DNA from 2 places in the Metabacillus dongyingensis genome. Region 1 is predicted to be linked to the other one. Evidence: a T-box and tRNA genes for the amino acid it is inferred to sense, from the RefSeq annotation. Region 1 holds a T-box; the other holds one or more tRNA genes.
What was found. A T-box is a leader RNA that pairs with one kind of tRNA and senses whether it is charged. The one in region 1 lies ahead of thrS (threonine--tRNA ligase), so its partner is inferred to be a tRNA-Thr.

Region 1 (3,398 bases):
TCCTCAGAAGAGCGAAGAATATCCATTACCTCATCGTCTGTTCGAAGCAGATCGTCAAGGTTTATGACCTGTTTCATTAAGGAGGCCTTTAATGCTTTTACTAAAAGATCATAGCCATAGATATTTAATGGATGCATAAAAAAATCAATGACTTCTTTGTAATAGGTTTCTGTAAACCATTCTGCTGCTTCAATGTTATGAAGAATCATTTTTCCGTCTTTTACAGATAAATTCTCAAGAAACAGCCTAACCTCAAGTGGAGTGATTTGACCATATGCGCTCATGTCGCGAAGCGTATAATCTACACGGTCTGCACATAAGTTAGGAGCTGGCTGTTCAAGAATGGTCCATACTGAATCATCGAGGACGATTTCTTTATAATCATAGCCATATTTATTGAGAATATTTGGTATGTCAGATCCCTCAATAACAGTTTTAACTATTTTTTCGTGGTAATCTTCTTCATCATTTTCAATGACAAAATCAATAACATGTGAAAAAGCAGTGTGGGAAATATCGTGAAGCAGCCCGGCAATTTGTTCTTTTAAAGAACCGCCAAGTTTTTTTATTAATAGCATGACACCAATGGAATGTTCGTATCGGGTCACGTTCCAATTTGGATTTACCAGATAGCTTGCACCGCCCTGATGAATGCCTTTTAACCTTTGCAGCGGTTTACTTCTTATTATTTCTTCCAGAATGCCGTCTACTTTAAACTCTCCATAGATTCTGTCAGTAATAATCATCGTCTCAGCTCCTTTGCTTCTCTAATAGATTATCATAGAGGGCTGCTTCATTCCGAAAGAGTTTTTTAAAGAAGAGAGACATTTGAATTTTTCCGCAAAGATTTCCCGCCAAAATAGGAACACAAAAAAATCCGATGAATATTGTAAAATAATAGTTGAATTATAATGGAATGTATTGTAAACTCAAAAATAATTATTTGAAAAGTGATGAAAAGGACATGAGTCATTTAAACGGTTTTCAGAGAGGGAAGGATTGCTGAGAGCTTCCTAACGCAGAAAATGAACTTACCGCCTTGATACTGCACGGAGGAAATGCCGTGCCGCAGTTGCTGCGTTAAAGCACTGGAGCCATTCTTTTTTAGAATGGAAAGCTGGGTGGAACCACGGGTAAACGCACTCGTCCCTATTTTAGGGATGAGTGCGTTTTTTTAATTTCATAAAAGAAGTACAGATAAGGACATGAGTCATTTTGCCGGTTTACAGAGAGGGAAGGAAAGCTGAGAACTTCCTAATGCAGGAAAAATGAACTTACCGCCTTGGAACTGCATGGAGGAAATACCGTGCCGCAGACGCTGCGTTAAAGCACTGGAGCCATTCTTTTTTTAGAATGGAAAGCTGGGTGGAACCACGGGTAAACGCACTCGTCCCTATTTTAGGGATGAGTGCGTTTTTTTAATTTCATAAAAGAAGTACAGATAAGGACATGAGTCATTTTGCCGGTTTACAGAGAGGGAAGGAAAGCTGAGAACTTCCTAATGCGGAAAAATGAACTTACCGCCTTGGAACTGCACGGAGGAAATGCCGTGCCGCAGACGCTGCGTTATGGCGCTGGAGCCATTCTTTTTTTAGAATGGAAAGCTGGGTGGAACCACGGGTAAACGCACTCGTCCCTATTTTAGGGATGAGTGCGTTTTTTATATTATAAAAGGAGTGTTTAAACATGGAGAATAAAATTTTGTTGAAGGATTTGGCCAATTCCCATCAAGAAAATAAGAAAGTAATAGGAGGGAAGGTAAATGGAAAGGTCTTAAGTCTACATGACATTGTGGATGATATCTCAGAAGTTGAGCTTATTACAAGTGAATCTGATGAACGTCATATTTTCTTGAATCATACTTGTTCATATGTTCTTGCCCAGGCGGTAAAGAGATTGTATAAAGGGGCGATTTTGGGAAGCAGCTCTTATGAGGACAGCGGGTTTTACTATGAGTTTCAGCTGCCTCACAGCATCAGGGAAGAAGAACTGCCGATGATCGAACAGGAAATGCTGAAAATAATGAACGAACAGCAGGAACTTGAACAGCTGAAACTGCCATATGAAAAAGCCGAAGCTGTTCTTTCTAAACAAGGTGAGGCACTGAAACTTGAGCTTATCCATGAACAAAGGGAACGTAACCTAATTCCCATTAGTAAGCATGGAGAATTTATTGATTTATGCAGCGGGCCGCATTTGCCTTCATTAAAATTTATTAAAGCATTTAAGTTAAATGCTGTTTCCGGTTCCTACTGGAAGGGAGATAAAGAAAATATCGTCATGCAGAGGATTTCAGGAATTGCCTTTTCAAGTAAAAAAGAATTAGCACTCCATTTAAAAGAGCTTGAGGAACTAAAAAAGCGGGATCACCGCAAGATTGGAAAAGAAATGGAGCTGTTCATGTTTTCAGAAGAGGCTCCTGGTATGCCATTCTTTTTGCCAAACGGCCAATTAATGAGAAATGAGCTGCAGAATTTTCTTCGAGAGGTTCAAGGGGAAGCAGGCTATCGTGAGGTGCAGACTCCATTAATGATGAATGAAAAGCTGTGGAGGCAGTCAGGGCACTGGGATCATTATCATGAAAATATGTATTTTTCGGATGTGGATGAAGCGAAGTTTGCTTTAAAGCCTATGAATTGTCCGGGGCACATGATGATTTTTAAAAACCAGCTATATTCATATCGGGACCTTCCCGTCAGACTTGCAGAATTCGGGCAGGTTCACCGGCACGAATACAGCGGAGCGCTGAATGGGCTGCTCCGAGTCCGCACTTTCTGTCAGGATGATGCCCACTTGTTTGTCCGGCCAGATCAGATTGTAGATGAGATTAAAAGTGTGCTTCTACAGATAGACAAGGTGTATCGTACTTTCGGCTTTGATTATTCTGTTGAACTATCTACTAGGCCCCTGAACTCAATGGGTTCTGATAAGCTTTGGGAGAAGGCCGAACAATCACTGAAACAAGTGCTTGAAGATTTAAGCCTTCCTTATCAATTAAATGCAGGTGATGGAGCCTTTTACGGTCCGAAAATCGATTTTCATATAAAAGATGCAATGAAAAGAAGCCATCAGTGTGCAACAGTGCAGCTCGATTTTCAAATGCCTGAGAAATTTAATCTAAGCTACATCGATGAAAAAAATGAAAAGCAAAGGCCTGTTGTCATTCACAGGGCAATATCAGGCTCTCTAGACAGATTTCTTGGAATCTTGATGGAGCATTTTGCCGGCAGCTTCCCATTATGGCTTGCACCTGTTCAAGCTGCGATAGTCCCGGTGGCTGAAGTTCATCTTGACTCAGCCGAAAAGCTGAAAAATCAACTGGAACAATGCGGGCTTAGAGTATGCATAGACAGGAGCAGCGAAAAACTGAATTATAAAATTCGCAAGGCACAAAAAAG
Region 2 (3,398 bases), 2.0 Mb from region 1:
CGAGGAGAGAATCCTAAGGTGAGCGAGAGAACTCTCGTTAAGGAACTCGGCAAAATGACCCCGTAACTTCGGGAGAAGGGGTGCTTTTTAGGGTTCATAGCCCTGAAAAGCCGCAGTGAATAGGCCCAGGCGACTGTTTAGCAAAAACACAGGTCTCTGCGAAGCCGCAAGGCGAAGTATAGGGGCTGACGCCTGCCCGGTGCTGGAAGGTTAAGAGGAGAGGTTAGCGCAAGCGAAGCTTTGAATTGAAGCCCCAGTAAACGGCGGCCGTAACTATAACGGTCCTAAGGTAGCGAAATTCCTTGTCGGGTAAGTTCCGACCCGCACGAAAGGCGTAACGATCTGGGCACTGTCTCAACGAGAGACTCGGTGAAATTATAGTACCTGTGAAGATGCAGGTTACCCGCGACAGGACGGAAAGACCCCGTGGAGCTTTACTGTAGCCTGATATTGAATTTTGGTACAGCTTGTACAGGATAGGTAGGAGCCTTGGAAGCCGGAGCGCCAGCTTCGGTGGAGGCATTGGTGGGATACTACCCTTGCTGTATTGAAATTCTAACCCACAGCCCTGATCGGGCTGGGAGACAGTGTCAGGTGGGCAGTTTGACTGGGGCGGTCGCCTCCTAAAATGTAACGGAGGCGCCCAAAGGTTCCCTCAGAATGGTTGGAAATCATTCGCAGAGTGTAAAGGCACAAGGGAGCTTGACTGCGAGACCTACAAGTCGAGCAGGGACGAAAGTCGGGCTTAGTGATCCGGTGGTTCCGCATGGAAGGGCCATCGCTCAACGGATAAAAGCTACCCCGGGGATAACAGGCTTATCTCCCCCAAGAGTCCACATCGACGGGGAGGTTTGGCACCTCGATGTCGGCTCATCGCATCCTGGGGCTGTAGTCGGTCCCAAGGGTTGGGCTGTTCGCCCATTAAAGCGGTACGCGAGCTGGGTTCAGAACGTCGTGAGACAGTTCGGTCCCTATCCGTCGTGGGCGCAGGAAATTTGAGAGGAGCTGTCCTTAGTACGAGAGGACCGGGATGGACGCACCGCTGGTGTACCAGTTGTCTTGCCAAAGGCATCGCTGGGTAGCTATGTGCGGAAGGGATAAGTGCTGAAAGCATCTAAGCATGAAGCCCCCCTCAAGATGAGATTTCCCATCACATTAGTGAGTAAGAACCCTGAAAGATGATCAGGTTGATAGGTCTGAGGTGGAAGCGCGGTGACGTGTGGAGCTGACAGATACTAATCGTTCGAGGACTTAACCACAGTCTAATAAAGTGTAAAACCTAAGTGAATCTTGTTATCATACGTTATTTAGTTTTGAAAGAATAACTTCTTTCAAAAAAACACTTGAAATCTTCGGATTTTATAGTATAATAATTTTTGTCATTATGTCTGGTGATGATGGCGAAGAGGTCACACCCGTTCCCATGCCGAACACGGAAGTTAAGCTCTTCAGCGCCGATGGTAGTTGGGGGTTTCCCCCTGCAAGAGTAGGACGTCGCCAGGCTAGCATTATTCCGCAGTAGCTCAGTGGTAGAGCTATCGGCTGTTAACCGATCGGTCGTAGGTTCGAGTCCTACCTGCGGAGCCTTGCTTCCATAGCTCAGTCGGTAGAGCACTTCCATGGTAAGGAAGAGGTCATCGGTTCAAGCCCGGTTGGGAGCTTACATTAAACTAATAAAACGGCCCGTTGGTCAAGCGGTTAAGACACCGCCCTTTCACGGCGGTAACACGGGTTCGAATCCCGTACGGGTCACCATTCAAACTTAAGTCTTAATATGTGAAATATCAAACAATCTTTTATGCGGAGGATTAGCTCAGCTGGGAGAGCATCTGCCTTACAAGCAGAGGGTCGGCGGTTCGAGCCCGTCATCCTCCACCATTAAGACATTGCAGCAGACGACTTTAAAAAGCGAATAAATAGTATTGTATTTCACTATATATGCCGGTGTAGCTCAATTGGTAGAGCAACTGACTTGTAATCAGTAGGTTGGGGGTTCAAGTCCTCTTGCCGGCACCACTTATGTGTGGAGGGGTAGCGAAGTGGCTAAACGCGGCGGACTGTAAATCCGCTCCCTCCGGGTTCGGCGGTTCGAATCCGTCCCCCTCCACCACTTTATTTAGACAAACTTAACTGAATAGTTCTTGTCTAGACTGTAAATAATATGTTTAGTTAACATAAACCTTTTTACGGTCAATTAGAATTTTATAGAATACATAATTGATGGGCTATAGCCAAGCGGTAAGGCAACGGACTTTGACTCCGTCATGCGCTGGTTCGAATCCAGCTAGCCCAGCCATTTCTTGTGCCGATTTCTCAGTCGTTAGAGAACGATCGAGTAATCATTGAAGCGTAGCTTCAGCACATAAATCGAGCCGCTCCTAGAATAATCTTTCTTAGATTAGGGCGTCTTGCAAAACTGAAGAGTGTTTTCTTATAAGGTGCCATTAGCTCAGTCGGTAGAGCATCTGACTTTTAATCAGAGGGTCGAAGGTTCGAGTCCTTCATGGCACACCATTTTGCGGAAGTAGTTCAGTGGTAGAACACCACCTTGCCAAGGTGGGGGTCGCGGGTTCGAATCCCGTCTTCCGCTCCAGAACTTCTTATTTATATCGGGGCCTTAGCTCAGCTGGGAGAGCGCCTGCCTTGCACGCAGGAGGTCAGCGGTTCGATCCCGCTAGGCTCCATCATAAACACCCTGTAAAAACCGTTAGACTTAATGTCTAACGGTTTTTTGTTTAGGAATAATGAAAAAAATTACTTTATGGATACGTGCTTCACTTTATTTATATATGAATTCAATATCCTATCCTTTATGTTATAACAGTTTTCTTTTTGAATATGAGGCTTGCGAGTTGGAGATCATTTTCCGCAAGTTAAACCATTATTTTGGTGAGTCAGAAATAAGTTTTTACTAATTAAAGGCTGATTTTTGCGAGTTGGGCATTCGGTTCTAAATATGAAGTTCAATACACAGCTTAAACTCTTTCATAATTAACAGCAGTTTTGATTAATAATGGCTAACAGCAGCTAGTAACAGGTATTTTTATATCTTTTTTTCATAAAAAAATGAAGTTGCGAGCCAAAAACCCATTTTCGGGAATTGAACACTGAGTCGTGCGAGTTGGTTATAGTTTTTCGTTAATTAAAAAACGGCTAATGCGAGTTGGATGGTTTGGATCCAATTTGATGTTTAATTTGTTCAATTCAGATCAGTCATAAAGGTGAAGTAGAAATTCGGAAAAATAATCAAGTGACCAGGAAATCAGCTGACTCTACATCATCGTATTAATTATTCCCTGCTATTTCCAATTATTTTACAGAAAACTCTGTATATATATACACGATTTTGTCGAGTTGAGTCATGACCCTTTTTATCAGTACAATAGATACAGAGTTTC

Region 2: it encodes a tRNA-Thr, which carries the amino acid that the T-box ahead of thrS (threonine--tRNA ligase) is inferred to sense. The anticodon was not compared.

The regions. Positions count from the first base shown of each region.
Region 1 is NZ_CP082944.1:3,211,496-3,214,893, reverse strand. Features, by position in the region: gene K8L98_RS15685 (HD domain-containing protein) at 1-746, opposite strand, end outside; T-box leader at 945-1,154, shown strand; T-box leader at 1,186-1,398, shown strand; T-box leader at 1,430-1,641, shown strand; gene thrS (threonine--tRNA ligase) at 1,687-3,398, shown strand, end outside.
Region 2 is NZ_CP082944.1:173,394-176,791, forward strand. Features, by position in the region: rRNA gene K8L98_RS00975 (23S ribosomal RNA) at 1-1,259, shown strand, start outside; rRNA gene rrf (5S ribosomal RNA) at 1,388-1,503, shown strand; tRNA gene K8L98_RS00985 (tRNA-Asn) at 1,513-1,584, shown strand; tRNA gene K8L98_RS00990 (tRNA-Thr) at 1,589-1,661, shown strand; tRNA gene K8L98_RS00995 (tRNA-Glu) at 1,681-1,755, shown strand; tRNA gene K8L98_RS01000 (tRNA-Val) at 1,803-1,878, shown strand; tRNA gene K8L98_RS01005 (tRNA-Thr) at 1,941-2,016, shown strand; tRNA gene K8L98_RS01010 (tRNA-Tyr) at 2,026-2,110, shown strand; tRNA gene K8L98_RS01015 (tRNA-Gln) at 2,222-2,296, shown strand; tRNA gene K8L98_RS01020 (tRNA-Lys) at 2,439-2,514, shown strand; tRNA gene K8L98_RS01025 (tRNA-Gly) at 2,519-2,593, shown strand; tRNA gene K8L98_RS01030 (tRNA-Ala) at 2,612-2,684, shown strand.